4 regions of the Pseudoalteromonas sp. NZS127 genome follow, and region 3 is predicted to be linked to each of the others. Evidence: predicted binding sites of a transcription regulator. Region 3 holds the regulator's gene; each other region holds the start of a gene.
The links. The regulator sigma-54, encoded in region 3, starts transcription at its own class of promoters, with help from an activator protein. The targets are predictions, from matches to a motif close to GTTGGCACGNNNNTNGNNT.

Region 1: dps (DNA starvation/stationary phase protection protein Dps) is a predicted target of sigma-54. The motif match lies at 1,650-1,668, and genes of this name have one in related genera.
Region 2: I6E78_RS05130 (EF-hand domain-containing protein) is a predicted target of sigma-54. The motif match lies at 4,190-4,208, and genes of this name have one in related genera.
Region 4: flgF (flagellar basal-body rod protein FlgF) is a predicted target of sigma-54. The motif match lies at 4,771-4,789, and genes of this name have one in related genera.

The regions. Positions count from the first base shown of each region.
Region 1 is NZ_JADYWN010000001.1:33,992-41,639, reverse strand. Features, by position in the region: gene I6E78_RS00220 (TonB-dependent receptor) at 1-221, opposite strand, end outside; gene dps (DNA starvation/stationary phase protection protein Dps) at 1,072-1,587, opposite strand; gene gss (bifunctional glutathionylspermidine amidase/synthase) at 1,882-3,750, opposite strand; gene I6E78_RS00205 (DUF6515 family protein) at 3,871-4,467, opposite strand; gene I6E78_RS00200 (L-cystine transporter) at 4,716-6,059, opposite strand; gene I6E78_RS00195 (glycosyltransferase family 4 protein) at 6,289-7,413, shown strand; gene I6E78_RS00190 (DUF1971 domain-containing protein) at 7,517-7,648, opposite strand, start outside.
Region 2 is NZ_JADYWN010000004.1:24,136-31,783, reverse strand. Features, by position in the region: gene I6E78_RS05155 (LysR family transcriptional regulator) at 1-873, opposite strand, end outside; gene I6E78_RS05150 (type 1 glutamine amidotransferase domain-containing protein) at 1,017-1,700, shown strand; gene I6E78_RS05145 (rhomboid family intramembrane serine protease) at 1,814-2,407, shown strand; gene yghU (glutathione-dependent disulfide-bond oxidoreductase) at 2,481-3,320, shown strand; gene I6E78_RS05135 (hypothetical protein) at 3,396-3,851, opposite strand; gene I6E78_RS05130 (EF-hand domain-containing protein) at 3,864-4,142, opposite strand; gene I6E78_RS05125 (response regulator) at 4,352-5,032, opposite strand; gene I6E78_RS05120 (ATP-binding protein) at 5,041-6,492, opposite strand; gene I6E78_RS05115 (hypothetical protein) at 6,492-7,022, opposite strand; gene I6E78_RS05110 (YHYH protein) at 7,032-7,648, opposite strand, start outside.
Region 3 is NZ_JADYWN010000001.1:140,062-147,709, reverse strand. Features, by position in the region: gene mgtE (magnesium transporter) at 1-88, opposite strand, end outside; gene I6E78_RS00725 (HPr family phosphocarrier protein) at 236-508, opposite strand; gene rapZ (RNase adapter RapZ) at 552-1,397, opposite strand; gene ptsN (PTS IIA-like nitrogen regulatory protein PtsN) at 1,419-1,871, opposite strand; gene hpf (ribosome hibernation promoting factor) at 1,876-2,163, opposite strand; gene I6E78_RS00705 (RNA polymerase factor sigma-54) at 2,190-3,683, opposite strand; gene lptB (LPS export ABC transporter ATP-binding protein) at 3,753-4,478, opposite strand; gene lptA (lipopolysaccharide transport periplasmic protein LptA) at 4,475-5,020, opposite strand; gene lptC (LPS export ABC transporter periplasmic protein LptC) at 5,010-5,567, opposite strand; gene kdsC (3-deoxy-manno-octulosonate-8-phosphatase KdsC) at 5,564-6,115, opposite strand; gene I6E78_RS00680 (KpsF/GutQ family sugar-phosphate isomerase) at 6,116-7,087, opposite strand; gene I6E78_RS00675 (calcium/sodium antiporter) at 7,097-7,648, opposite strand, start outside.
Region 4 is NZ_JADYWN010000002.1:342,924-350,571, forward strand. Features, by position in the region: gene flgK (flagellar hook-associated protein FlgK) at 1-247, opposite strand, end outside; gene flgJ (flagellar assembly peptidoglycan hydrolase FlgJ) at 249-1,244, opposite strand; gene I6E78_RS03505 (flagellar basal body P-ring protein FlgI) at 1,372-2,469, opposite strand; gene flgH (flagellar basal body L-ring protein FlgH) at 2,482-3,165, opposite strand; gene flgG (flagellar basal-body rod protein FlgG) at 3,182-3,970, opposite strand; gene flgF (flagellar basal-body rod protein FlgF) at 3,992-4,735, opposite strand; gene flgE (flagellar hook protein FlgE) at 4,963-6,339, opposite strand; gene I6E78_RS03530 (flagellar hook assembly protein FlgD) at 6,389-7,066, opposite strand; gene flgC (flagellar basal body rod protein FlgC) at 7,080-7,511, opposite strand; gene flgB (flagellar basal body rod protein FlgB) at 7,517-7,648, opposite strand, start outside.

The sequences.
Region 1 (7,648 bases), 110 kb from region 3:
CCGTCAGTACGTTTAAGCATTGCAGCTGCTTTCATACTGTTAAGAATTCCTTTTACTTCAATAACCTCTATGTTTTTATCTGCTGTGGCTGAGGTGTTTTCAGACTCTTGTGCAGCTAAAGTAGATGATGTCATTAAAATAAGTGCGGCCGCGCTAATAAGTGCAGGATTACTTTTATGTTGTTTATTGATTAGTGAGGAAGTAATTCGATTAAGCTTCATGTATCTCTCCCGTTTGGGTAATTGTGTGTTGATGATGCGCTTTGGTTTACCAATTTTTCAGTGTTTTACTTTTTTTGGTAATGCGTAAAGTGTGGTTAAAATTAGTCCAATTAAGTTTTAATTTCAAGCTTTGTTTACCAGTAATGTGAATTTGGTATTACAATTTTGGTTTCTTTTTGTTTAATATTTAACAAATTTAACAAGTTATGTTTTTAATTTATTTTGTAATCGCAGTTAAAAAGTTTAATTTAATGTTGGTATATAGGTTTGTTATTGCTATTTGTTAATTATAATTTTTAAAAGCAGGGTGAGTTTAACCTTACTTATTTGGGAAGATTGGGGTTTTAACCTATAAAAAATTCATTGTTTTAGATAAGAAAGTGCTGATAAGTACCAAGGCGATAAAAAGAAATTAACTTACTGAGGGTGTATGAGGCGTTTATTTAAAATAAGAAATGTAAATTACTTACTGGTAATGGCTTTGTAGTTTTTATTTTAAGTTTAAAACTTAGTTGGTTAACCAATTTGATTGCTAATATAAATAAAATATCGACTGGTAATAATAGTATAAAATTTAAATGCAGATGTACGAGGGGTTAATCGGGGGAAGTTCTTTTTTATGCATTTGCTGAGCGTGACAATATTTAATGGCTACTTGGGGGTAAACTTTTTAAGAGCAAAATGCAGATACTTTGCTATGTATGATGTGCAATTATTTTAGTAGGTTATTATTTTAGTAAGTTATTAGCACTTAAAAAGCCCGCATTATTAATAATGCGGGCTTTTCTTAATTTTAAATTATTAACTAACAATAAATATTTAGCTATGTATGCCAGTTATAATAGTGCACCTACTTTTGTAGTTCACCTGTTGATGATTCAAGGTGAGCACGAATAAACCATTGAAATTGCTCTAGCTCGGCTAGTTGGCTGGTGATCATATCCTCAGAAACCGGATCAAGATCAGCAAGCGTATCTATGGCTTTACGATGATCGCTATTAATACCGCTATATACATTATCGAGTGCACTTAAATGCTCGGTAACGAGGGCTTTACCAATTGAGTACTCGTCCCATGTACGGCGATCAACAATTGATTTTGGCGTACCAACAGGTACTCCACCTAGCGTTGCGATGCGCTCAGCAATGGTGTCTGTCATTTCGCGTACAACCGCAACTTGTGGGTCTAGCATTTCATGCACGCCAATAAAATTAGGGCCAACTACGTTCCAGTGAATATGTTTAAGGGTAAGTTGTAAGTCAATTAGCGCAACCATACGATTGTCGAGTGTAGAGATAGTTTTTTCTGCTGAATCGTTACTCATACCTGGAGCGGTAAATTTAGCTGTTTTGTTACTATTACTCATAATTTCTCCTACTTAATTATTTTGCCCATTAATTACTATATGAACATACTTTACTTTATTTAAAGCAATCACCATGCCGAGAAGGGATTTTAAATAAAGTTGTTTATATACAATCAGATAGGGTTTTCAATATGAGGGGAAGAATGATGTTAAATATTACATATTTGAAAACTATGCACTTTTTTGTAAATTATGCACAGTGTAATAAATATAATAGCTAAAGGGCTTAGCTATTATATTTAATGCTAAGCCCTAAAACTAAGCCCGCAAAGTATTGTTTATTAATTTGACGAGTTATTCAATCCGCAGTGCCATACAGTCACTATTGCCATTAATAATCATGCTTTTATCGACTCGCACACCCGCACCAGAATATTTTCCTGCTGTGGTAAAACTGCATATTTGTACAAAGTAATCGTCTACTTTTGGTAGCGCAAATAATTGCTGATATATTTGCTCTTGGGATGCAAAGTGTCCGGCGGTTTCCTCAATGGTTTGTTGTTGCTGATCGACTAGTTGAATATTTGCTCCGCAGCGGCCAACAATGGGTTTTACTACATAGCCGGTTTGTAATAATTCATCACTGAGCTCAAACGCGGTATTGAGCAAATATTTATGATTAGGAAATAAACTCCACAGCACCGGTAAGATTGCTTTATTACTGGGGATCAGTGTCCATAGTGGTTCAAAAACCATGACATTTTTACGCAATAATACATCAGCCAACCGCGGGGTTGCTCCTGCTTGCCATTGCGGCTCAAAATTATGATTTTGAGCTTGATCAGCCTCGCATTCTTCACGAATTTGCTCAAGTGCAGTTTCCCACGACCAGGTTTTCCATACATAATTAAGTTTATTGCCATCGGCATCAATAATATTGCCAAAGGCATCCCAAGACAGAGTATTTAAACCAATAATAATTTTGCACTCAAAACCTGCTGCCGCAATTGTTTCTTTCATAAATAAAGCGTGGTAATGCTCTTCTGGCTCGTCATCTTGAAGAATATGAACTAAACCTTTTACTTCACTTTTTCGCCACGCTTTTACTAAGTCTTTAAATAAATCTTGGCCTGCATCAATACCCGTTTTAACCCCAAAGTGCTTTGCCCATTTACCCTGAACTTTACCGCTTTCCATATAACACGAAGCGGAGTCGCAGTTGTATTCATACACTTTTAAGCCTGCGGGGGTTAGTGCAAAGTCAAAGCGACTGGTGATCAATTGATTTAAGCGGTTATCCCACGATTGACGAATTTTATTGAGTACTACTTCAGGTAAATTAAACTTTTTTAATAGCTCAGGGTGCTGTAACACATAATCGGTGGCATGCATAAATAAGCCATGCAGCTCATTAGTGGCGTGCTCAATGACTTGTTGGGTTGTGTGTGAAATAGTAAAGTAGCTATGTTGATCCTCTGCATTGGAGGTAAGCTTGTGGCCTTGCATCATGTCTACATAGGCGGCTTCGTCATCATTAGCAATATTTAACCATGACTTTGCAGCTTGGCCTGTATCGGCAATGTAATTAGATTTGATTGTAAATAAATCGGTGTTTATTTCAGTGGTAGGTTCTGCGTGTTCAATTTGATCAGTTTGGGTCATCCAGCCTAAAATAGTTGCATCGTTATAAGAGCATTCAATCCAATAGTCGCCATCTTTGGTTATTTTAGCTTTAAGCTCGCGGCACCAATTTTGACCTTGTGGCCATGTTTGATGGCCAACATTTTGCTCAGCAAGACGAATTTTATCAGGGTGAACTTCTACTACAATGGCAACATGGCCGGTTTCTTCAAACTCACCACCTTCTTCCCAAATAAGTAAACTACCAACTTGAGGGTGATGCTTTGCGCCATTTTTAAATGCTTGTAAGGGAAGTCTATTTTGGCTGTTAACTTCACGTACTGAGCGTAGCTCAAAAATATCGTAAGCCATGGCTATGTCATCAAAAATATAACCATGATTGAGATACATCCAGCGCCTAGCAAATTCAACGCACTGCCATTTATAACCCATATAAATGCCATCTAAATAACTGCGATAGGCACTGCGGTTAGGGTAAATGCTTTCGTCGGCAGAGTCATAGTCAGACGAGTAAACAGCAACATTACCAGGTGCGTAACCTAATAGTTCACCAAAATCACGAGCTGGAGTGCTAGTTTTCATAACAAGTTTGTTCAAAATAAAGGCCTATAATCTGCTGACTATAGGAGCGAAGTAGCTTGATAGCAAGATAAAATGCTATGCCCTTATTTAGGTTTTTATTTGCGACAGATAAAGACAGTATTAATTGAGTTTAACAGCGAGATATTTAATTACATCATCACTAACTTGCGGTAAAAAATAAATGTCATCATATTTAAAGTACTGCACCGAGCTAATAGTTACGGGCTTTGCTGCCGTTGGTAGCGAGTCGTAAAACAGCCCAAGCTTATAATTGTTGCTGTTATTTACTTTGATTGCTCGGTTAACCTGTATTTTAGGCGTATCTACTACTGTGTAGCCGTTATTTTCGGCAATATAATATACATTTTGATAGGTATAATAAGTGTTATTGCGATGCCTTAAACGTGAGTGGTATCTAGGCAGTGATCTAATATGTAAACCTCTTGGTGGCATTACCTCTCGATAGCCTCTGCTGTGTTTACGATAGTAAGTGCCATTATGGGTATTAAATACTGCACCATTAAAACGTACCGATACACTATTACTAGGAATATGACGTATCACTTTACCTGGTTTATGGTGTTTGTTATGTACATTTTGCGGATTTGCAAAGGCGTTACTTGAGAGCATAGTAAGTGTTAAAAACACTGCTAACAAAACAGTTAAGTTAATAGTGTTTAGCTTTATAGGTGTTAGTTTCACAGTTATTTGTTTCATAGTAATGTCTCGCTTATGTTTTTTATACATAACCGATATTAGAGCCTGAAACTGAATAGCAACTGATAGCGGCTGTAATTACACAAAGCTTTACATATGTTTACATAACTAAAATGCTTGTTGGTAGGGTTTTGAGCATGCTAGATGAGCAGAGAAGTGGTTGATTATGGGCTGTTTTGCGGGTTTTATATATAACTGTAGCGCAGTATAAAAAGCCCAGCAAAGCTGGGCTTAATTATTAATTAGTCTTACTGTGGCGTTTTCATTATTTTACTGGTGATCACACCTGAAGTAATAGAGCCTGACACATTAAGCGCAGTACGTGCCATATCAATTAATGGTTCTATTGATATAAGTAACGCAACAATTTCTATGGGTAATCCCATTGTTGGTAATACCACTAGCGCAGCAAAAGTTGCGCCGCCGCCTACACCGGCAATGCCAAAAGAGCTAATCACTACAATACCTATTAAGGGTAGAATAAACTCAAAAGTCATCGGGTCTATTCCCACACTAGGTGCAACCATCATTGCTAGCATTGCAGGGTAAATACCTGCACAGCCATTTTGTCCAATCGTAGCACCAAAAGAGGCTGATAAATTAGCAATAGCTGGGGGAACTTTAAGTTGGTTTACTTGTGTATCTATGTTCATTGGAATTGATGCCGCTGAACTGCGCGAACTAAAAGCAAAGGTCATTACTGGCCAAATCTTAGTAAAATAATGTTTTGGACTAACCCCAACTAGGCTTAACAGTATGCCGTGCACAACAAACATTAATAAAATAGCGACATAAGAGGCGATAATAAACGCCAATAAATTAAGAATGTCGTTACCACTTGAGTTTGCGACTACATTCGCCATTAATCCTGCAACACCGTAAGGCGTTAAAGCTATAACCATTTTAACTAAGCTCATTACAGTGGCTTGTAAAGCGTTTACACCAGTACGAATAGGCGCTGTAAGTTCGCTGCGCTCTAGCATTACTTTACGTGCTGCAATGCCTATTAACACGCCAAAAATAACGACGGCAATAATAGAGGTTGAACGTGTATTACTTAAATCGGCAAATGGGTTTTCTGGAATAAAGCTAAGCAACATTTGTGGCACATTTAAGTTAGCAACATTAGCCGCTTTACTCTCTAAAGTAGTCATTTGTGCCGCTTCACGAGTGCCGGCCACTAATCCTTCTACGCTTAAGTTAAAGCCATAAGTAACCGCAATACCAACCAATGCAGCAAGGGCTGTGGTAACCAGTAAAATAGAAATACTTACAAATGAAATCTTACCTAAAGAGCCTTGGTTTTCAAGTTTGACTACCGCGGCAATCATAAACACTAATACCAAAGGCATAATGACCATTTTTAATAGCCCAACATAGCCTTTACCAACGACGGCAACCCAACTTAAAACATGGTTAATAACTTGGGGTTGTTCGGCAAATAAAAACTGTAAAGCCAAACCAAAAGCACTGCCCAGTACTAGGCCAAATAAAACGGTGCGTGATAACGTTTTACTTTTTTGCGAAAAAAGATAAATCGCGAATAACAGACCAACAAACAATGCCAGCATTAATAGTACAGCAAGCGACATAATATCCTCTTCATTAGCTGTGATTTAGCGGCGCACTTTAACGCTTTAAACTTATTTAAGAAAATACACTTTCGCTATGACTTAGAAGAAATTGTTATGTATTGCTAATATTTGGTTATAAGGGATGGCAAGCGTTTGTAAATATCTTCAAAGATGTATGGCTAAATGTTATATTACCAAAAGAGTAATCGCTGTAATTGCAGCAAACTAAACAAGTTTTTCAGGATATATGATGCCTAATATTTATATTATTTACCGTGCTATGTTTGATCATAACGGCACTATGCATACCATTGGTGGCATTGAAAACTATATCTTAAGTTTGTGCGATGTTTTTACTCGCCAAGGTTGGCCATGTCATATAGTACAACCGGCTAAAAAAGCGTTTACCTTAACTACTCCCCAGTACACTATTCATAGCGTTACTACCGGTTTATATCGCGGTAACTTAAAAAAAATCGCCCTTGCAAACTGGGTCAGTGAAAATGCAGACAAAAATAACGATATTATTATTTTTGCTACCGACTCTTATTCAGTAAAAATGCCTGATTATAAAACGCTAGCGATTCAGCATGGTATATCTTGGGATAAACCTCGCGCAGCAAAATCAGCCATATCACAATATTGCTCCTCGCTATTAAGTCAGTACAAATATTTATCCTATATAAAATCAGATTGCAGTTTGGTGTGTGTAGATCATAACTTTGTTAACTGGTATCGCACTTGGTTTAATATTGAGCAGCAACATATGAAGGTTATTTATAACTTTTATAGTGAAAAAATTAGCGAAAGTGAATTTGCCAAAAAATGGTCAGATGATAACGCAACACTAAATATTATTATTGCTCGTCGTTTTGTTGATTACCGTGGTATTAAATTAATAGCACCTATTATTAAGCAGCTTTTACCGCAATATAATATTCAAGTAAGCTTTGCCGGAAATGGGCCATTAAAACCATATTTAACAGAACTATTTGCTAATGAAGTAAAAGTGAAATTAATGCAGTACGGACCAAATGAAAGCTTTAGCGTACATAAACGCCAACACATTGCCATTATTCCAACACTAGGTTCAGAAGGTACTTCGTTATCTATGATAGAGGCAATGGCCGCAGGTTGTATGGTTATAAGTAGTAACGTTGGAGGCTTATCTAATCTTATAATTAATGGTTTTAATGGTCGATTAGTGATGCCTAATACTGCCGAGTTTACCCAAGCGCTAACAACTAGCTTGAATGACTATCAGCAAAGTAAAACGTTGGCATATAACGGGTTAACATCAATAGCGAAAGTGTGCTCTAAAGAAAATTGGGCGCAAGATTGGATTGATATGATCAAACATAAACAAGGCTAATATGCAGTGCATTTGGCATTAATTGCACCGTTATTTATGAAAGCACTTAACTAAATGTTAGGTGCTTTTTTGTTTGTACGTAAATTAGTTATTTTAAGTGGTATTAATCTAAAATAGGTTTGCTATGAATACGTGAACTTTTAAACAGGGCTTTATTGCCTGTATCGGCTTCGGCCCAAAAGTTGATATTAAATTGCGCGTCGTCGCTTAGCTCTACTTTATGCCAGTATTGTGG
Region 2 (7,648 bases), on a different contig from region 3:
TTTTAAATAATCTATAAATAGCCGCAATTTTTTAGAGCCTGCTGCGCCTGGCGGAAACACCCCATAAAGCTCAATATCTTTGCTTTTGTAATCGTCTAATATAATTTCTAGCAACCCTGCTTGCACTTTAGGCCACGCATCGTACAGCGGAATACGGCCTATGCCATGCCCGGCTTCAACAAAAGCAGTACGGGCAGCAGCGTTATTGGTACTTAAACCACCTTGCATTGTAATGTCGTGTTTTTTACCTTCTTTTGAAAGGGTTAACGTTTTACTGCCCAATTGATACACCACCCATTGATGCTTAGCTAACTCAACAGGGTTTTTAGGTTTGCCAAAATGAGCAAAGTAATCTGGCGAGCCACAAATACAGGTACTCATTGTTGTGAGTTTCGTTGCTTGTAAATTAGAGTCGCTTAGCGCCACCCCACGAATGGCAAAATCAAAACCATGCTTTATAATATCAACTACATCATCGCTAAGTTGTAGGTCTATGTTAATTTTGGGGTATTGGCGTTTAAAGCTATTAATAGCAGGCACTATTAATTGCATCCCTACATTTACCGGACAACTAATTTTGAGCAGCCCCTGAGGCTCACTTTTTATATTTTCTATTTGTTGATTTGCCGCATTGGCTTGCTCAGTAATTATTCTGCAGCGCTCGTAATACGCCACTCCCGCCTCTGTTAATGCCATAGTGCGTGTTGAGCGATTTAGTAGGGTAATTTCAAGTTGGGTTTCTAATTTTTTTAAATGGTAACTTGCCACCGCACGCGTTAAACCTAAATGCTTAGCCGCAGCGGTTAAACTACCCTGCTCTACAATTTGTGCAAACACCACCATACTTTTTAACTGCTCAAACGACACTTTCATAACATCTCCTAAATCCACTGCATTATTGTATCAATTATTGAATCAATAAAGTTAAATTTATCATCGTTGTTTAAAGCATTATTAGTGCATATAGTAGTTGGTAGCAAAGTTAACTAATTTAAATCATCAAAAGGAATATTCTAATGGCTAAAAAAATACTTATGGTTTTAACCTCACATGCAGAATTGGGCAACACAGGTGAAAAGACAGGTTTTTGGGTAGAAGAATTCGCAGCCCCTTATTACGCATTTAGAGATGCAGGCGTTGAAGTCACTCTTGCATCGCCAAATGGCGGCCAGCCCCCGATAGACCCTACAAGTACTCTTGCTGATTTTCAAACTGATGCAACTAAACGCTACGACGCAGACAGCGCCGCACAAGCATTAATGGCCAATACCAAAGTGCTTAGTGAAGTAAATTCGACAGATTTTGACGCGGTATTTTACCCAGGCGGCCACGGCCCACTATGGGACTTAGTAGAAAACACCGACTCTATTGCACTTATTGAAAGCTTTATTAAAGAGCAAAAGCCAGTAGCGGCTGTTTGTCATGCCAGTGCCGTATTTTTGAATACTAAAGATGCCGATGGTAATGCACTTGTTGCTGGTAAAAAAGTAACTGGTTTTACTAACAGTGAAGAAGCGGCAGTACAACTTACCGACATAGTGCCGTTTTTAGTAGAAGACGAACTGATTAAAAAAGGCGGCGACTATCAAAAAACGGATGACTGGGGTGTACTTGTACTCGAAGATGGCCTAGTAATTACCGGTCAAAACCCAGCAAGCTCAGAACTTGCTGCTAAAAAGCTACTAACCAAACTAGGTTAATAACGATTTATAAGTAAAAAGCACAGCATTTAATGCTGTGCTTTTTTAATTGCTTTGCATTAGCAAATACAATTCCTATACTGGCAACTATTAAGCTCAACTAGGACGATTATATGGCAACCAAGCCAACCACACGGTCATTACTAACAAGCAAACGCTTCGCTATTTTTAGTATTGTTACAATTTGCTTTGTTTTACAGCTAATTAATAGCTTACCTGGCATTAATCTTAATGGTTTTGGCATTTATCCGCGCAGCATTAATGGCTTAATTGGCATACTGAGCGCGCCATTTTTACATGGCAGTTGGTGGCACTTTGCCAGTAACATGCTGCCTTTTATGGTTTTAAGTTGGTTGATTTGCCAATACAGCGTTAAGCGTTTTTATAACGTATTTATTTTTACCGCATTAGTAGGTGGTTTTTTAGTATGGGCATTTGGTCGTAGTAATATTCATGTTGGTTTAAGTGGCGTTATATATGGGTTGTGGGGTTTTATACTTTGCTATGGCGTAATTAGACGTTCATTTAAATCCATTGTTATTGCTGTTGTCGTTGCCCTACTTTACAGCGGATTTGTTTGGGGTGTACTACCACAGCGCTTGCATATTTCGTTTGAAAGCCACTTATTTGGAGCATTGAGCGGATTGTTTTTAGGCTATAAATTAGCAAAATCCGACAAACTTAAAAGTCAAAAAATTCGCCTTTAATTTATTTTAATGGCCACATTTATTAATACATATATTTTTTTATATGTATTTCATTTAAACAGAGGTTATTTTTATGAGTGATCAAAATCAATACACCCCACCCAAAGTTTGGACATGGGACAGTGAGAGTGGCGGTAAATTTGCCAGTATTAATCGCCCCATTGCCGGCGCAACTCATGACAAAACCTTACCTATTGGCGAGCACGCATTTCAGCTTTATTCGCTTGCTACACCAAATGGTCAAAAAGCCGCTATTATGTTTGAAGAGCTGTTAGAGCTGGGCTTAACCGATGCAGAATACGACGCATATTTAATCAGCATAGGTGATGGTGATCAGTTTGGTTCTGACTTTGTTGATATTAATCCAAATTCAAAAATTCCAGCGTTAATGGATCATTCAACCACGCCGCCAACGCGTATTTTTGAATCGGGCTCTATACTGCAATACCTAGCAGAAAAGTTTGATGTGCTTATACCTAAAGATTTAAAAGCTAAAACTGAATGTCGTAACTGGCTATTTTGGCAAATGGGCTCAGCGCCGTACTTAGGTGGTGGCTTTGGCCACTTTTATAGTTATGCACCCACTAAAATGCAATATCCTATTGATCGTTTCACCATGGAAACCAAGCGCCAGCTTGACGTGCTAAACCGCCATTTAAGTGCAAACGAATACATGGCAGGAGCTGAGTACTCAATTGCCGATATCGCAATTTGGCCTTGGTATGGCTCTTTAGTGCTTGGCGACATTTATGATGCAGCTGAATTTTTAGATGTTGCCTCATACACTCATGTTGTACGTTGGGCTAAACAGGTTTCAAAACGCCCTGGCGTAAAACGTGGTCGTCGCGTTAACCGCACATGGGGACCTGAAGAAGAGCAACTAGCAGAGCGCCACAGTAGTAGTGACTTTTAACCTTGCTGTTATTGATAAACTAAAAAATCAGCTGTAATAGCTGATTTTTTAGTTTAGGTGTTGCCTTATTTATAATTACGCTTTAACACTCAGTATCGAATCACCTTGTGATAAAGCAAACTTTTCTTGAACCGCCGATAAAATAGAACTTTTATCTTCGTCATTTAACTGGCTTGAATACTGCGCTAACAACTCATCTAAATAACTAACTACATCTTTAGTATTTACTTGCTCAATTGAATTTTTAGGCGGTGGTGGCGGGCGCTGACCTTCAGGTCGAGCATCATCACCTATGCTTTTAGCGTCAAACTCCAACTCGCCCATTAGCTCAGCCAACTCTTTTGTTGGCGCTATACCTTGCTCTTTAAGTGCAGCTTGAATACTTAGCGCGTTTTCTGCCGTTAAATTTTCGGCATCGAATTCAGCGAGTGTTTGTTTTACAAAGTCACTTTGTGCTGTTGTTAACTTTGCGGTTTGGCTACTTTGTTGCAGCACCAGGCTTGCAGAATTACTGCTAATATTATTAATCATTACAGTATCCTTTCAACGCTTACGACGAGGTGGTTTATGATCATTTACTTCTTGCTCACTAATTTCGCCATTACCATCTGAATCTATTTCGTCAAAAATTGTTTGTGCGTCTTCGCCGTGTGGTGGTTTTTTAGCGCTAAACTCTGCATAGCTAATTACGCCATCGCCATTGGTATCCATGCTTGAAAAATCAGGTTTAGGTGGTTTGCTATCACTGCCTCTTGCTGCAACATTTACTGAAAAAGCAACCGACAATAGTGTAATAATTGTAAGTGATGATAAGTGTTTCATGCTCGTAACCTTTTGCTTAATTAATAACAAAAGATTACGCTGTAAAAATGCAAATAATGTGCAAATAATGAGGAAGTCAAAATAATGTATATCGCTAATGCATAAATTTAAAATGATAGCAAAATGCCAATGCGAGTAAAAAGCTAAAGTGGTTATTAATTACTTACGTTAACGCATCGTATTATGCTAATTAATCAAACATTTTGTTGTTAATTACACTGCTGTGGATTTACAAAGCGATAACCAACACCATAAACCGATTGAATAACGCTGTCGGTTTTGGTTAATTCGTCCAGCTTTTTACGCAATTTTTTTATATGACTATCAATAGTACGCTGGCTCACAATACGTTGATCGGCGTACATAGTATCCATTAAGCTATCGCGCGAATAAATACGGTTAGGGTTGTTAAACAAGGGCTTAAATAACTGAAACTCAACATTGGTAAGCTCAATACTTGCTGCTTTGTATTTTACACTGTAGGTGCTTTCATCAAGTTGCATAACATTGGTTTTTGGCTCAACGTTATTCAAGCGCCTTAAAATAGCTTTAACACGCGCCACCAGCTCCGCATAACTAAAAGGCTTACAAATATAATCATCGGCTCCTAATTCAAGCCCAAGTAATCGGTCAATCTCCTCTACCTTTGCCGACACCATAATGATAGGCACATTAGAGAACTGCCTAATTGCTTTACACAATTCAATTCCGCTTTGACCAGGTAGCATTATGTCGAGCAAAATCACACTAGGCTTGTTAATTTCAAGCCAAGGTAGTACTTCATTACCATGATGTATTTGATGCGTTATGTAATGATGGCTTGTTAAAAAATCGCTTATTAAGTTAGCCAGCTTAACCTCATCTTCTACAATCAGTATTTGCTCTTGCATAGTGTCCTCTAAGCTTTAAATAAGGGTAATTTAATAATGATAGCAAGACCGCCTAAACTAGATTTTTCAGCTTTAATCTCGCCTTTATGACCTTTAACTATGTGCTGACAAATAGATAACCCCAAACCCGAACCGCCCTCTTGGCGATTTCGCGAACTATCTACTCGGTATAAATACTCAAATAAGTGCGATAAATGCGATGGCTCAACCCCCACGCCATTATCTTCAATAATAAGCTGTAAATACATTTGCCCTTTAATACTTATATTACTCGCCGTTAATGAAATAGTAGAGCATTGTGCGTAATGCACTGCGTTCATTAAAATATTATCGAATAACTGTAAAAGGCGTGTTTTATCTGCTTGAACGGTTATATTTTTTGCAGCATTTAATAGGTAGAGCTTTATATTATGTTGCTCAAGTATAACCTGATATTTTTGCTCAATAGTATTTAATAACAATGCCATATCAGTAGCTTGCATAGTGTAATGCATGCCCCCTAACTCTGCGCTATTGAGCATATGCAAATCGTCTATTAAGCGCTTTAAATGCAGGGCTTCGTCGTTGGCCGAGTTTATATTTTTTGCATTTGGCTCGCGTATGCCAAGTAGCATAGCTTCAAGCTCACCAAGCAAAATGCTCATTGGCGTTCTAAGCTCATGAGAAATATTGGCAAGCCAGCGTTTACGTACTTGCTCGTCTTTGGCGAGCGTAAATGCAAGCGTATTAAAATCCTCGCTTAACTGCCCTAGTTCGTCTTTTCGATCTAGGGTCAGCTTAGTCTCGTAATTGCCTTGCGTTAAGCGGTGCATACCGTTAGCTATTTGTTTTACTGGGCTAACTAAATGCCGAGATAATAAAAAGGTAACCAGTAATGTAAGCAGTACCGCCGCTAAAGCAATAAACCATAAGTAGTTTGTTTGCTGCTGTAAAAAATCAAGTTCGTAGCCATCAACTAAGCTATCTCTTTTGGATACAGCTAAATAACCAACCGCTTTATTATTCACTGTAATGGCTGTAGTCATATAGTTTAAATTACTTAAATACCTGCCCACTATTCGCTGTTTATTTTCGTCAAGCAAAGCATAATGAGCAATATTTTCAGGAGGTGGTCGGCGCGCGCCTAAAACAATATGCTCGGATGGTGGTGGCCGGCGCATCATTCGCCCTCTTGGATCAGGGCTTTTTGGTAACTTAGATAAAAACTGGCTGTTTTCTAGTTGCGATTCTATAAGCATTCTAAAGTTTTTGTCGCCGCCAATAACTAACTCCCACGAGGGCGTTTTTTGATACTGCTTTGCAAGTTGTAGCGTAAGTGGTTCTAATGCTTTTATCTCTTTTGCATTAACAAAATCAATAACGCCTTGCCCTATACTCCACTGTATAAGTATTACCATCCCTGCAATAACACTAAAGGTAAAACTAAATAGTATTAAAAAAAGTTTATTATGAATTTTCATTAATGCGTATTTTTAACCTTGCTAGGAAAGCTTTCAAATCGGTATGTTATAAACTCTTTGGTTTGATCATTAACATACAACGTAGCAACTATTTTTTTGCCCTGAGCGGTCCAATACATGTGACCATGATTATTTAAAGTAACCGATACGGTATTTATACCACTTTTAAATAAGTTAGCAGGTAAATGCAATGCATGTCCGTAAATTCGCTGTATTTTAACGCCATTAATATATAAATGAGCGTGGCCTTGTAAAAAACCGGTATTTTCGTTTGTTGTCGCGCTCATCATTTGTTGCATGTTCATGGCGCCCTCAGGAGGCACTGATAAATCATAACGCTGTGTATCTAGAATTAAGTTATAACCCGACATACTATCTTTTAATAACTTAAGGCTCAGTGCCGGTGTGGGTGCAGCGTTTGGTACTGCAATAGGCATATGGCTATGATCCATCATTTCCTGCTGCGCAAAGAGCTTAAAGCTCAATAGCACAGCAGTAGTTAGGATCAATGCGTATTTAAAATAACGCATAGTTACTCCTTACCTTCTTGGTGGTGGACCCATTGTTTCGCCCGTATCACAGCGACCAATTGAATTATCAGCTAATTGACCTTTAAAACGTGGCCCAATTTGATAAGGGAACGAAGGCTGTAATTTACCATCGCTGTCTAACGAAAGTGTTATGTGGTAGTGATAACCTTTACCATCGTTGGTATCGTGGCCGTTATGCTCATCAAGTTGTGCACCTGCTACTGTTTTTTGGGCGTAGTAATAATCTTCAAAATAATAACCGTCGTCGGCATTTAATGTATTACCTGAAAGTGTTGTTACTTCTGCGCCAATAGCTGGGCCTGTATCGCTTATTTGTGTACCTTGGCTAATATCGTATTGATTGACTAAAGTACAGCTTCGCTCACCTTGCGTACCACAACCGCCCTCGCTTGTTGATGCACCATAATCGCGCATTTCCCAACCGCTTAATGCAAGTTGCCCGTTACTTTCATAAGGGCCATAAAGTGGGTAGCCATCAGCTGCAAAACCATAAATTGGTGAATGCGCATCGCCATCATCTTCAAGTAAATCAGCTAAGCAGCTCGTGTAAAAATGATGATGATATTCTCCGTTAGCAGCGTGTCCGCCACATACATCCACATCGT
Region 3 (7,648 bases):
TAACTTGAACAAACTGACCACTATTGAGTGACTTGGTCACTTGTTGTAATTGTTGTAGTGGATAGTCTTGTTCGAAAGTTTCGGGCATTGGCGTCCTTAATTTATTTTTATAACGTTAGGGAAGAAGTTAGTCATTAACTTCGTTCAGTTTATCTTACTTTTTTTAGCCAAACTAGCTTAAGGTTTCACTAACCCTATATTTTAGCTCGTTTACTTGGTTTAAATAAAGTGCCTACTATTCTTGTTCGTTAAAGCGCTGCGCTATTAATTGGCCAACGGCATGTAAAGCATGCTCTGCATCGGGTCCTTCGCACACTACTTTTACTTCTTTACCTTGGCTGCTTTCTAGTAACATTAAAGCCAGTACGCTATCGCCAGCGGCTTCTTTTTCATCTTGAAATAAGGTAATAGATGCGTCAAATTGTACCGCTAATTGTGCTAATACGGTAGCAGCTCTAGCATGCAGGCCTAGCTTGTTTTTTATTAAAAATGTATTTTCTAAGCGCATAAGATACTCTACTTAAGCTGAACAGATGATTATTTAAATTGAATTATTTTTCTTGCTCGCGATGGCGAATTTTTACATTAGGGTGAGACATAGCAAAGCTTTCACCAATTGTTTGCGCTAAATAAACTGAGCGGTGCTGACCACCAGTACAACCAATAGCAATGGTTAAATAACTGCGATTATTACGCTCTAGGTGTGGTAACCACGTTTGTACAAAGGTTTGAATTTGCCAAGTGAATTTTTGCACAATACTATGACTAGCTAAATAATCTTTTACTGGTTGATCTAATCCAGTTAAAGGCTTGAGCTCCGGTTCCCAGTGTGGGTTTGGTAAAAAACGCGCATCAAAAACATAATCAGCACCTTTGGGAATACCATGCTTAAAGCCAAACGACTCAAAGGTAATGATAAGCTGTTTGTCTTTTTTACCGAGTATGGTTTCACGCATAGATTCAGCAAGTTGATGCACACTTAAATCGGTTGTATCAATGACATGATCAGCCCGCGTTACGAGTACATCGAGTAATTCTTTTTCCTTTTTTATTGCTAAATCTAGCGGTAGCGAATCAATCGAAAGCGGGTGCAAGCGACGTGTTTCTGAATAACGGCGGATTAACGTTTGATCGTCGCTATCTAAATAAAATAACGTTGGTTTAGCAAAGTCGGGTAAGTACTCAAGAATATCGTTAAACTGCTGCTGGTCTTTAGGCAGGTTACGCACGTCTATACTAACGGCTATTTTATCGTAGTTATCAGAGACACTGCGCACTAATGAAGGCAGCAAATTTACCGGAATATTATCTACACAATAGTAACCTAAATCTTCTACAACACGTAAAGCAACTGACTTACCAGAACCTGATCGGCCACTTATAATAATTAATTCCATTTACCACCCCTTTATTAGTAACTAGGATTGATCCAAAATAACTTGGTATAACGCTTCATCAGACTTTGCCGCACGCAATTGCTTACAAAACTCTTTATCGTTTAGTTTATCAGCTATTGTGGCTAGTGTTTTCAAGTGCTGCTGGTTATCGCCATCGGGCACTATAAGCGCAACAAAAATATCAACTGGACGATTATCAATTGCATCAAAATTAATAGCGGTTTCGCTTATTAAAATTAAGGCAAGAGGCTCTTGTGCCCCGCTCATACGGCCATGTGGAATTGCTATTCCTCGGCCAATACCGGTACTACCTAGCTTTTCTCTTGCCAATAAAGCAGTGAGAATATCTTGCTGAGGTAAATACGGCATTTTTTTATGCGCGAGTTCACTGATGAATTCTAAAATTCTTTTTTTACTATTAAAAAGGACCACAGCTTTGCTGCAGTCCTGGCATATAAGTGAGCTTAATTTCATAGTGTTAGTGTCGAGCAAACTTCTCTTTGTGTTTAATTACTTGACGATCGAGTTTGTCAATCAACGAGTCAATGGCAGCGTACATATCTTGGTGTTCGGTCGATGCAAATAGCTCAGCGCCACTTACAAAAATTGTTGCTTCAGCTTTTTGACTTAATTTTTCTACATCGAGAATAACATGCACATTAGTTATGTGATCTGAGTGTCTTTGCAGCTTTGCAAATTTATTATTTACATAGTCTCTTAATGAGTCTGTAATGTCTACATGACGACCAGTTAAGTTTAGTTGCATCAGCATTTTCCTCTTTGTTGTACGTCTTAAATCAAGCTTTTACGTTGATTCGACGGGGGAATAGCCAGAGATTCGCGATATTTTGCAATTGTCCGTCTAGCTACTTTAATTCCTTGCTCAGCCAATATATCTGCAATCTTGCTATCACTCAATGGTTTGGCTAAGTTTTCTGCAGCTATCAACTTTTTAATCAGGGCACGTATGGCAGTTGATGAACATTCGCCACCATTTTCGGTGCTTACATGGCTTGAAAAAAAGTACTTAAGCTCAAAAATGCCACGTGGAGTGTGCATATATTTTTGCGTAGTGACCCGTGAAATAGTCGACTCGTGCATTTCAACTATTTCGGCAACATCGTTTAATACCATAGGTTTCATGGCTTCTGGGCCATGTTCAAAAAACGCTTGTTGCTGCTTAACAATACAATTAGTTACTTTCAGGAGTGTTTCGTTTCTACTTTCTAGGCTTTTAATAAACCATTTAGCTTCTTGTAAGTGCGAGCGAATAAATTGGCTGTCACCGCTGGATTTTACTGTACGAGACATAGCCGCATATTGGCTGTTAACACGTATTTTTGGCATGCTATCTGGGTTTAGCTCTACCACCCAGCGGCCTTTTATTTTTTTAACAGACACGTCAGGTATAACGTATTCAGACTCTTCTCTGACAATAGTATCCGCAGGCTTAGGATTAAGCGTATGAATAAGTGTCATTATTTCTTTAAGCTCTTCTTCTTTGAGCTTAGTTTTTTTCATTAACGTACGATAGTCGCGAGCAGCGAGTAAATCGATATGATCAGTTAACACCATTTTTGTTTCGTTAATATAAGGGGTGTCTTTATCAAATTGATTTAATTGAATGCATAAGCATTCTTGCAAGCTGCGAGCTGCAATACCAACAGGATCAAATAATTGAATGCGCTTTAGCACTGCTTCTATTTCATCTAGTTCTACTTCGTGTTCGTCGTCAGTTTCTTGGTTAAAGCTTGCTAAAAGGTCTTCGCAACTGAGGGTTAAAATACCAGAGTCATCTACGGCTTCAACAATAGCTATGGCAATAGCTTCGTCGGTAGGGCTAAAAGGGGTGAGCTGTAATTGCCACATTAAGTATTCATGCAGGGTTTCGGTTGATGCACCTTGATAAATAGATTCATCTTCAGGCATTGGCCCTGATGAAGAGGCAGGCGCTGCGCTCATATATTCATCCCATGATACATCCATGGCCATGTCGTCGCTTATGGTGTCTTTATTTAGTGCTTCACCGCTATCTTGCTCATACTCGCTTGGGGTGTCGTCAGCAGAGGCGCTAACAGTAATGTCATCTGCTTTTTGCTCGTTTTTACCTGCTGATTCTTCCGTGTAATCTTGTTCATCAACTTCAAGTAATGGGTTGCTATCAAGTGCTTCTTGTATTTCTTGCTGGAGATCCAAGGTACTAAGCTGCAATAAGCGAATAGCCTGTTGCAGTTGCGGAGTCATTGTAAGTTGCTGGCCCATGCGCAGCTGTAATGATTGCCTCATTTATCTCTAACAATCCTTATAAATTGATATGATTAATCTTAGCAGATGCTTATAGTAATAACATAAATATTACAGTTTGAACTGCTCGCCTAAATAAACATCACGTACTGTTTTATCGTTTAATACAAATTCAGGAGTACCAGATGCAATTAGCTCCCCATGAGAAACAATGTAGGCTTTTTCACAAACATCAAGGGTTTCCCTTACATTGTGGTCGGTAATTAGTACGCCAATACCACGATTTTTAAGGTGTTCTATAATTTTTTTAATATCGAGTACTGAAATAGGATCCACGCCAGCAAAGGGCTCATCAAGCAATATAAATTTAGGATCTGCAGCTAAAGCACGTGCTATTTCTACGCGGCGACGTTCACCACCAGATAGTGCCATACCTAAGCTGTCGCGAATATGTTGCAGGCTAAATTCGTCCAACAAACTATTTAGGGTTTCTTCCCTGGCTTGTTTATTTAGTTGCTTACGCGTTTCTAAAATAGCCATTAAATTTTGATACACAGTGAGCTTTCTAAAAATAGAAGACTCTTGTGGTAAATAACCAATACCTAAACGAGCACGGCTGTGCATAGGAAGTAAGGTAATATCGTTATCATCAATTAATATTTTACCTTTGTCGCTAGGAACTAAGCCTACAATCATGTAAAAGGTAGTGGTTTTACCTGCGCCATTTGGGCCAAGTAAACCAACAATGCTGCCAGCTTTTACTTCAAGTCCTACATTTTTAACAACTTCACGGCCTTTATAGCTTTTTGCTAATAGCTCTGCTTTTAATGTACTCATGGCTGACCTTTATTGAGTTTTTGTTCTTTTTTTACGTCTATAGGCACTAAAATAGTGTGTACCCGATCAGTTGAGTTTTCATCTTTTTCAGCACTTATAAGCTGTTGCTCTATATCGTAGGTGATGCTTTTAGCCGTAATTTTTTGCCCAGCTTGAGAAATGTTTGCATCTCCTACTAGGGTTAAAAAACGTTTCGCTACATCGTAACGTACTTCGTTAGCGCTGGCGCTCATGACAGTACCATCTGCTTGCTTTTCTTCAAAATATGCAGGACTGCCCGTGGCAATTAATAGTTGTTTATTATCGCCAAGTTCGTCGCGCTTATGTACTTCTAAACGATCGGCGGTGATACGACGATTACCGTGAATTATCTCGACGTTTTTCTCAAAAATACCAACGTTTTCTTTTAGTTGGCCTTCTTGGCGGTCAGCACTAATAGAAATTTGATTAGCTAATGGGGAAGTACTTTGCTCTGCCGCATTACTATTAAATACAAGTATAAGCGATGGAATAATAAGTATTTTTGCAAGGTTATTGGTCATAATATAGTGTTCGCGTATGGTTAATTAGTTTTATCACCTCGGTTGTTAAATTGGCTTCAAGGCCTTTACCGGTGATCTTTAAATTCGGTCCAGTTATAATAACGGGCTGTTCGCTGCGCATAGTGAGTAGCATTATATCTACTTGAATATTGTCGGCGGTAATTTTGTCTATCATTGCGCCATCAATTAAGTTTTGGGCAGTTACATTACCCTCTAAAATTAATTGTCTTTCATCGTAAAGTGTTGCTTCATCAGCATTGATACGCCACGTTTTTTGTCTGTCGTCGTACAATATGAAAGTAGGTTTTTCGAATAAGGTAAATCCTAGCTGCTCGTAAAGCTCCGTTTTAACCGCAGTTACTTTATGGCTAATTTCACCGTTTTCGTCAAAAGCTGTTTGTTTTAGCTCAATGGCGGTGTAATCGGGTTTAGCTATTACTTCTGAGTCGGCTTTAGCAACCGTATTTACCTGAGTAAAATAAGGGTACCAAAGCCAAACCATACAGGTGATGAATAAAACGCTTAAGACTATGCGCGCTATATTCATGAACTGGTGCCTTGGCTAGTTAATGGTTTATTGTTTTCAAGCATAAGTAAGTCGGTTAGCTCTCTTACTGCACCAAAACCACCCGGCATTTGCGTAGTGTAATGTGCTAAGCGTTTAATTAGTGGGTGCGCGTCATTTACTGCTACTGCAAAGCCAACTAACTCCATAACAGGCATATCAGGGCCATCATCACCAATATAAGCAATTTGCTCATCGCTCAAATTAAGCTTGTTTTTAAGTTCTTGGTAGGCAATAAGCTTGTTTTCTTGACCTTGATAAATATGCTGCACGGTTAAGCTGGTCATACGTTGTTGTACTATTTGCGAGTGCCTGCCGGTAATAACCGCTACTTCAAAGCCGCTGTTAATAAGTGCTTTAATACCAAAGCCATCTTTTGTATTAAATGCTTTTAGCTCTTCATCTTGGTTGCCAAGATAAATTCGGCCATCAGAAAATACGCCATCAATATCGCATATAAGTAGTTTTACTTTTTTTGCGCGCGCTTTAGCGTCATCACTTAGCGCTTGATAGAGTTCTTCAAATTGCATTTATAATACTCCTGCTTTAAGTAGGTCTTGCATATTGAGTGCCCCAATAGGCTGATTATGCTCATTAATAATAATTAAGCCATTAATGCGTTTATGTTCCATAATATTAAGCGCTTGCGCAGCAAGCATATCTTGGGTTGCCGTGGTACACGATTTAGTCATTACTGCATCTATTGACGTGGTATGAATATCAACGCGTTGCTCTAAAATACGGCGTAAATCACCATCGGTAAATAACCCAGCGAGTTGCTGATTATCGTCAACTATGGCGGTCATACCTAAGCCTTTAGCTGTCATTTCAATCAGCGCATCTTTAATAGTTTGCGAAGTAGTTATAATAGGCGTATTTACACCGCTGTGCATAACATCTTTTAAGGTGAGCAGTAATCGCTTCCCTAAACTGCCACCGGGATGCGATAGTGCAAAGTCATCGGCAGTAAATCCGCGTGCTTCTAACAGTGCTACCGCCATTGCATCGCCCATAGCGAGTGTTGCCGTGGTACTGGCTGTTGGTGCTAAGCCTAATGAGCAGGCTTCTTTTTCTACTTTAATGCATACATGCACGTTAGCAAGTGTGGCCATGGTTGATTGTGTATTTCCTGTCATGGAAATAATTTTTGCACCAAGGCGTTTTAACACTGGAATAATATTAAGTACTTCACTGGTTTCGCCTGAGTTAGAAATAAGCATAACGACATCGTTTTTAGTGATCATGCCCAAATCGCCGTGGCTGGCTTCGCCTGGGTGCACAAAAAAAGCAGGGCTACCAGTGCTTGCTAAAGTTGCCGCAATTTTATGGCCAATATGCCCCGACTTACCCATACCAATAATTATAATACGGCCGCTGCAGTCATACATAAGCTGACATGCCTGATGAAAATTATCATCTACATATTGTTTTATATCAAAAAGTGCTTGGCGCTCGATATCAAGAACACGTAGCCCTTGCTCGATAAAACTTAGCTTGGTCATAGACAACTCTTACCCTATTTGACTAAAGATGTAACCTTGGTAAATCAAAAATGCGCTTAGCAGTAAACCACCTTCTACTCTATTGATACGCTGAGCGCCTCTAAAGTTCAATGACATAACAATAAGTGCCAAGGTTGCTGCAATCATAATCAGTACATCACGATTAGCAATAGAAGGGTCGATTATCGATGGATTGATAATACCGGCAAGTGGTAACACGGCTAAAATATTAAAAATATTTGAGCCCACAATATTACCCAGTGCTAGGTCATCTTCATTTTTAAGCACACCTGCAACAGACGCTGCCAGTTCTGGTAAACTGGTGCCAATAGCAATAATAGTTAAGCCAATTACCAAGTCACTTAAGCCAAAGAATTTTGCAATATCGACAGCTGAGCCAACTAAAAAGTGAGAACTAACAGGAAGTAATATCAAGCCTACAATGAGCCAAAAAACTGCCTTTTTAGTGGGAACGTTATCGGGTACTTCATCGCAGGCTTCGTTTACAAATGGATCGTTATTATTTTTAGCTCTTAGGGAGATAATAATAAGTCCAAAAAT
Region 4 (7,648 bases), on a different contig from region 3:
CACTTACAAACTGATCAAAAAACGTTTTATTTGAGGTGTCTCGGTTTAATTGTTTTTGTGCAAATTCATTAAGTAACCTGTAGGTATTACCTTTGCCAACTTGATTGCCGATCATGGTGCCATGCTCTGTACGCTCGCGCACATACCCGTCGGTATTTACATTGGCAATATTTTTACTGGTTGTTTGCAACAGATCAGTGTTTGCTCTTATTCCTGAATTAGCAATGTTTAATAAATTAAACGACATGTTACTTTACTCCTTGGCGGATCACGTTTGTTGCAATATTTTTTAGCTCGCTACTGTTAAGTACGCGCTTTATTTTATCCGCATAATTTGGGTCTGTTGCATAACCGGCTTGTTGTAATGAGTCTAAAAACGCTGCCGGTTTGCCGGTATTTTGTAATGCTTGTTGATAGCGTGGGTTTTGAGTTAAAAAATCAACAAAGTCGTTTACGCTGTCTTTTATTGAGTCGTAAGCTCTAAAACTGGCTTGTTTTTTAACTGCAGCACCTTGTTCAAACTCTAAGGTTACTTTGTTGGCTTTTTCGCCCTGCCAGCTTTTATCTGACTTAATATTAAATAAGTTATTTGAGCTGTTACCGTCGCTTTTATTAATAATATGCTTACCCCAACCGGTTTCAAGTGCTGCTTGAGCCACCATAACGGCTGGGTTTAAACCAATTTTTTTAGCCGCTGTTTTAGCATGCTCCCATACCGAACTTACAAACTCTTCGGCCGTTTCAAAGTTTGGCTTAGCTACTTCTGGCTTTTCGGTATTCATAGCGTTTTTATCTACAGGCTCGGTTACGGCTTTTTTACGCTGTTGCTGCGGCAACTCTATGCCAGCACGCTGATCGCTTAAAAGATCGTTACTGGTTCTGAGTACTGAAGCTGGGGTGTAATTTTTTGCCGTAGGAGAAAGTTGCTGCACTATTAAGTCGGCAAGCCCTAATGAGCCATTAGACGAGAGCTCTGATGAAAGTTGCTGATCGTGCATTTCTTCAAAAAACTTTACGCTACTTGAATTTAATGGGCTTTCTTTGTCTTCGAAGGCTTCGCTGGCTTTGCGCATGCTTTTAAGCAGCATTTGCGTAAATATGGCTTCAAATTGTGCCGCTGCTTTTTTGAGAGCCGCTTTTGAGGCATCACTAGACGCGTCGCCACTGTTTAGGGCGTCTTTACGCAAAGCGTTTAAGTTACCTAAATCAAAAAAGTTTTGCTTATCGAGGTGATTTGTTTCCATCAGCTTTTTGACACAATAATGAATAATGTATAAAGCAATGCAAAAATTGAGCCAGAGGGGAAGGTGTTAAGCAAGATGCCATCGGTTACCAGCTTTTAAAACTGACCACCGATAGCATTACGTTGTTTTAAATTACAACTAGCTGGCCGTTTATTGCGCCGGCTTCTTTTAGGGCTTCTAGTATTGCCATTAAATCGCCAGGTGCGGCGCCTACTTCGTTTATAGCGCGTACTAGGTCATCTAGGCTCACTCCGGGGTTAAATACAAATGCCCGTGAGTCGTCTTGTTTTATATCTATAATACTTTGCTGGGTAACAACGGTATCGCCATCGCTAAAAGCATTAGGCTGCGATACGTTTAGCTGCTCTGCAATCGTTACTGTTAAGCCACCGTGAGTAATAGCAGCTGGTTGCAGCTTTACATTTTTACCAATAACAATAGTACCGGTACGCGAGTTAACGATAATTTTTGCCGCTGTATCTGCTGGGGTAAACTCTAGGTTTTCGAGCGTTGATAAGTAAGACACGCGCTGCGAGGCGTCTCTTGGGGCAATAACTCTAATAGACGCTGCATCGAGTGCTTGGGCGCTATTTGGGCCTACTAAATCGTTTATGGTTTTTTCTAATCGCTTGGCGGTAGTAAAGTCTGGGCGATTTAAGTTAAAAGTAATATAGTCGTTTTGCATAAATGGGCTTTTAACTGCACGCTCAACGGTTGCGCCATTTGGAATACGCCCCACTGTTGGCGTGTTTATAACGACTTTACTGCCATCAAGCCCTTCTGCGCCTAAACCACCTACAATTAAACTACCTTGACCAATAGCGTATACGTTGCCGTCGACCCCTTTTAAAAAGGTTTGTAGTAAAGTACCACCACGTAAACTACCTGCACTACCAATAGATGATACGGTAATATCTATAGTTTGCCCGGGCTTTCTAAAAGGCGGTAGCTCAGCATGCACTGCAACCGCAGCCACGTTTTTAATTTTTGGTTTTAAGCTTGCCGGTAGCGTAATGCCAAAGCTGTTTAACATGCCTTTAAAGCTTTGCTCGGTAAATCGGCTTTGCTTCTCGCCCGTACCAGGTAAGCCAACAACTAGGCCATAGCCTACTAATTGGTTTGAGCGTACGCCCTCAACCATAGACACATCTTTAATGCGCTCGGCCATGGCAGGAAGTTGCCAGCCAAGTAACACCATTAAACAAAGAACTTTAAATACATTCATAATGAATGTCCTCTAAAAAGGAAAAAGTGAGCTACTAAAAAAGCGTGTTAGCCAACCGGCACTTTGCGCTTCTTGAGTTTGCCCTTTGCCCGAATATTGAATTCGTGCATTAGCAATTCTATTTGACTGTACGGTATTGTCTGCAGTTACATCTTCTGGCCTTACTAATCCCTCTAAACGAATAAATTCTTCGCCCGAGTTTAACGTTAGCCATTTTTCGCCGCGAATAACTAAATTACCATTAGGTAAAACACGCATTACGTTTACCGATATATCACCGGCTAAACTATTTGACTGATTTGATTTTGAGTCGCCTTTAAATGACGCGTCGCTGCCAATACCAAATTGAATGCTGTCGCCGCCAATATTTACCGGTAATCCGCCTAAACCAATAACGGGGTCGAGTTTTGCGTCTGACTGCTTATCGGTTTCTGTTTTTGCCGCTTTAGAGGCTTGCGTAGACTCTTGCAATTTAACCGTAATTATATCGCCGGTACGCAGTGCTTTTTTATCGGCGTATAAGTCGTTCGATAAATACGTATTAAACAGTGAGCCATTAGCAACTGCCGGTTCAACATTGGGTTCTGGGTACATGGGTGCATAGTAAGGATCGTCTTGTACTACGTCACTATTTTGTGTAGACACACAGCCACTTAACAATAAAGTACCCGCTGCAAATAATATAATATTGCGCATAATAACCTCTAAAATATTATAATTGCTGATTGATGTAGCTCATCATTTCATCAACTGCCGAAATTACTTTTGAGTTCATTTCGTAAACACGTTGGGTTTCTATTAGGTTTACCAACTCTTCGGTTACGTTTACGTTTGACGTTTCTAGTGAGCCTTGAATAATAGTGCCTAGCCCATCAACCCCAGGGTTACCCTGCACCGGCGCGCCACTTACCGCAGTTTCGGTGTAAAGGTTTTGCCCTATAGGCTCAAGGCCCGACGGATTAATAAAGTCACTAATGGTAATTTGTCCAATAACCACGTTATCGGCCTGCCCTGCAACTCGTACAGACACTTCACCGTCTTGCGATACAGTTATTGATTGCGCGTCGTCGGGTACGTTCATTTCAGGCTGAACTACATAACCGGCACCCGAGGTTACAACTCGCCCTTCGCCATCGGTAGTAAATTGACCATTGCGCGAATAAGCAATATTGCCATCTGGCTGCAACACCTCAAAAAACCCCGGACCTGATATCATCCAATCTAGTGAGTTTTCAGTGGTTAGCATATTACCTTGCGAAAAGTTTTTTTGGTTGGCTACCACTTTGGCACCAGCACCTAGCATTAAACCTGATGGCATTTCGGTATCTTGCGATGAGCGACCGCCTGGCTGATTAATGTTTTGGTAAAGTAAATCTTCAAAAACGGCGCGGCTTTTTTTATAACCAACCGTACTGGCGTTGGCTAAGTTATTTGAAATAACCGAAATGTCGGTTTGTTGGGCGTCAAGCCCTGTTTTACTGATCCACAATGCTGGATTCATAATCGTGTCCTCATTTTAAAGTTAAACTATGCGCAACAGCTGATCTTGCGATTGATCTATTTCTTCTGCTGTTTTCATTAGCTTTACTTGTAATTCAAATTGGCGTTGATGGCTGATCATATCGACCATTTCGTGTACCGGATTAACGTTCGACATTTCTAATGCGCCGCTTATCACTTGTACGTTAGCTGAGGTTTCAACCGTTTGATTTGGTTTTGGTCTAAATAAACCATCGTTACCTTTTTCAAGTGTTGAGTTATCTGCCTCAACCACTTTTAAACGATCAACCTCTTCTAAAAAGTTAGCCGGCGCGCCTTGTGGGCGTACTTGTATGGCACCGTCTTTACTAAATTCTATTTTTTCAATCGGGACTGGCAAAATAATAGGGCCGCCTTCGCCAATTACTTGACGACCACCGCTGGTGACTAACATGCCTTCGGCGGTAATGTTAAGCGTACCTACTTTTGTATAAGCTTCGTTGCCGGAGGCGTCTTGTACACTTAGCCAGGCATTATCGCTCATGGCAATGTCGAGCTCGCGACCGGTTTGCTGTATGCCACCCGATGTCATGTTTGAACCTGGGCGCTCTTCCATAGAAAACACCCGCGATGGCAAACCTTCACCAAATGCTTGCATTGATCGAGCTTGGGCAAAGTCGGCTTTAAAACCTGTGGTATTTGCGTTCGCCAAATTATTGGCTTTAAGGGCAAGCCCCATTAAGCTTTGCTTAGCGCCAGACGCGGCAATGTAGACCATTTTATCCATAACATCGACTCACTTAAAAATCTCTGTAAGAACAAATGCAATATATGCGCCAGATTAAATTTAATACTAAAAACTGTTATTTTGAAGGAGTGTAAATACGCATAAGAAAACAATAAAAAGAAGGGAAATATGCTTTTTCGTACTTAGTGTGCGGCGGCAAGCTAGTTGCCCAAAATAAAAAGGCTGCAATTAAGCAGCCTTGAATATTCAAATTAATAAATTGTGCTTTATCTAATTTGTAGAATACTTTGCTGAATTGTTGAGTTAACTTCCAGCGCTCGCGAGTTTGCTTGGAAATTACGCTGTGCGCTAATTAAATCAACTAGTTCGTTAGTTAAGTTTACGTTTGATTGCTCAAGCGCTGATGAGTTGATATTACCTAACGTGCCAGAGCCTGGTTCACCGGCAATAGGCTCGCCTGACGCTATACTCGCTTTCCAACCTGTGCTGCCCACTTGTTGTAAACCTTGTGAGTTTGAAAAACGTACCATAGCCACTTGGCCTAAAAATGTAGAGTCGCCATTACTGTACGAAGCCACAACTTTACCATCGGCACCAATATCAATACCCGCTAAACGGCCAACCGTTGCACCGTCTTGCTCAAGTGCTTTTACTTCAAAGCGACTTGCGTATTGAGTAGGTATTTTATTAGCTGTACCGGTTTCATCACGCCAGTTAATTTCAACAGGCGCTGGGAAGGTAGCGCCATTGGTTAATAAATCAGAAAGCCCCGCTGTGCCACCGCCTCCAGCAGTTATAGACAATGGATTAAAAGTGTTACTTAAGTTTGCTGTTTCTGTACCATTAATAATTGTACTTTCCGGTAAACCACTTGAGTCAAACTTAAAAGTAGTCATTGGGCTGTACGGAGCTGCTGTTTGCTCAACACCATCGGCACCAAAAGATTTACCATCAAGTGTTGAATGCACGTTCCATTGGTTTTCATTACCGGGTACTGCAGGGTCGCTTTTTACAAAAAACAGCTGCAATACATGTGGCTCACCGAGTGAGTCATACACGGTTGTTGAGGTTGATGAATTATAAGTTGCACTTTCGGTAGGGTTAAACGCAATTGTAGGTGCAATTGATCGTGAGTCTAAATTAAACGAGCTATACACGCTTGAAGTAGCACGCGGCGATCCTGACGAGTCAGGTATTTGTAAAGCCGATGAAGTACTTAAACTCACTGATGTAGTATCACCTGTTGAAGGGTCAACCGGAAAACCTTGTAAAAAGCTGCCATTTGCATCTACCACAAAGTTGTCTTTGTTTAACTTAAATGCGCCGGCACGTGTGTAGGTAAAATCTTGCGCGCCTAGGTCTTGGCTAGTTGCAAAGTAACCTTCACCGGTAATCGCTAAATCTAACGAGTTATTGGTAAACTGTAATGATCCTTGGTGAAATTGTTGTGCAACCATAGTCGTTTGCACGCCGTCACCATTTTTTGTTTTACCCGAACTAAATACCGACGATGCATACACGTCAGCAAATTCTGCGCGCGACTCTTTAAAACCCGTAGTATTTACGTTGGCTATATTATTTGCCGTAACGTTTAAATCTTTTTGTGCGGCAGCAAGGCCGGATAATGCAATATTGAAGCTCATAATTGACCTCTAAACTATTTAATTTTTAGCCCGCTGGCTAATGAATCTTTTACGCGATTTCTGCAACATCAGTCAGCCTAACCGCACCTTCTTTAGTGTTAATAATGATGCCATTTGCACCATTAATATTAACACTCTCAATATTTTTAAAGGTAGCAATTGGCAGGCTCGAAAACTCACCATTAGTACTCCCTTCGGCTTTAATTTTATATTCACCAGGGGGTAGACGCTCACCAGCTTCATTTTTACCATCCCATGCAAAACGCACTGCACCTGCTGGTTGCGAGCCTAAATCTATAGTTCTAACTAACTGCCCAGACTCATCTTCAATTCTAAGCTTTAAGCTTTCAACTGGCTTTTCGGCAACAACTGAGCCTCGTGCATCACCTGCTTCATTTAAATCTAACGTGTCAGACTCTAAAAGCGCCTGCTTACCTACTAATGTAGATGCTTGCAAAGCTGAGTTTGATGTCATTGATGCAGCTAAAGCTTCAAAGTTAGAGTTTAAATTTGAAATTCCCTCAGCCATAGTAAAGCTAGTCATTTGCGCAATCATCTGATCGTTATCAGCCGGTTTACTCGGATCTTGAAACGACAGTTGCTGCGTTAGTAATGAGAAAAAATCTTCTTGGGTTAACGCATCACTCTTGTCTTTACTGGCTGCTTGTTTTTCTTGCCACCGTAAAGAGTCTAAATAGGATGAAGATGTACTAATATCGTTACTCATAACCTACCCTCTGTTACCGCTGGCCTAGCAGCAGTGTTTTACTTAACATTTGCTTTGCTGCATCGGCAACTTGCACATTTGTTTGATACGAACGAGAGGCAGAAATCATGTTTGCCATCTCCTCAACAACATTAACGTTGGGTTTATAGATATAGCCATTTTCATCCGCACTTGGATGGTTTGGGTTATATTCGATTTGTAATGGTTTGTTGCTCTCAACAATGCCTAATACTTTAACGCCAACAGCGGAGCCCTGTGGATTACTTGCTGATGCTGAAGCTTTAGTAAGCTCAGCAGCAAATACAGGTTGTCGCGCTCGGTAAGTTTTATCCTGAGAAGAACTAATAGTATTCGCATTAGAAATATTACTTGCGGTGGTGTTTAAACGCACATTTTGTGCGCTCATACCAGAACCAGCAATATCAAAAACATTATATAAACTCATAATTATTATCCTTGGCTACCGAGTGCATTTTTCAGACCTTTAAAACTGCCGCTTAAAAATTGCAAGCTGGCCTGATACTCCATAGCATTCTGTGCATACAAGTTTCGTTCCACCTGTATATCAACTGAGTTGCCATC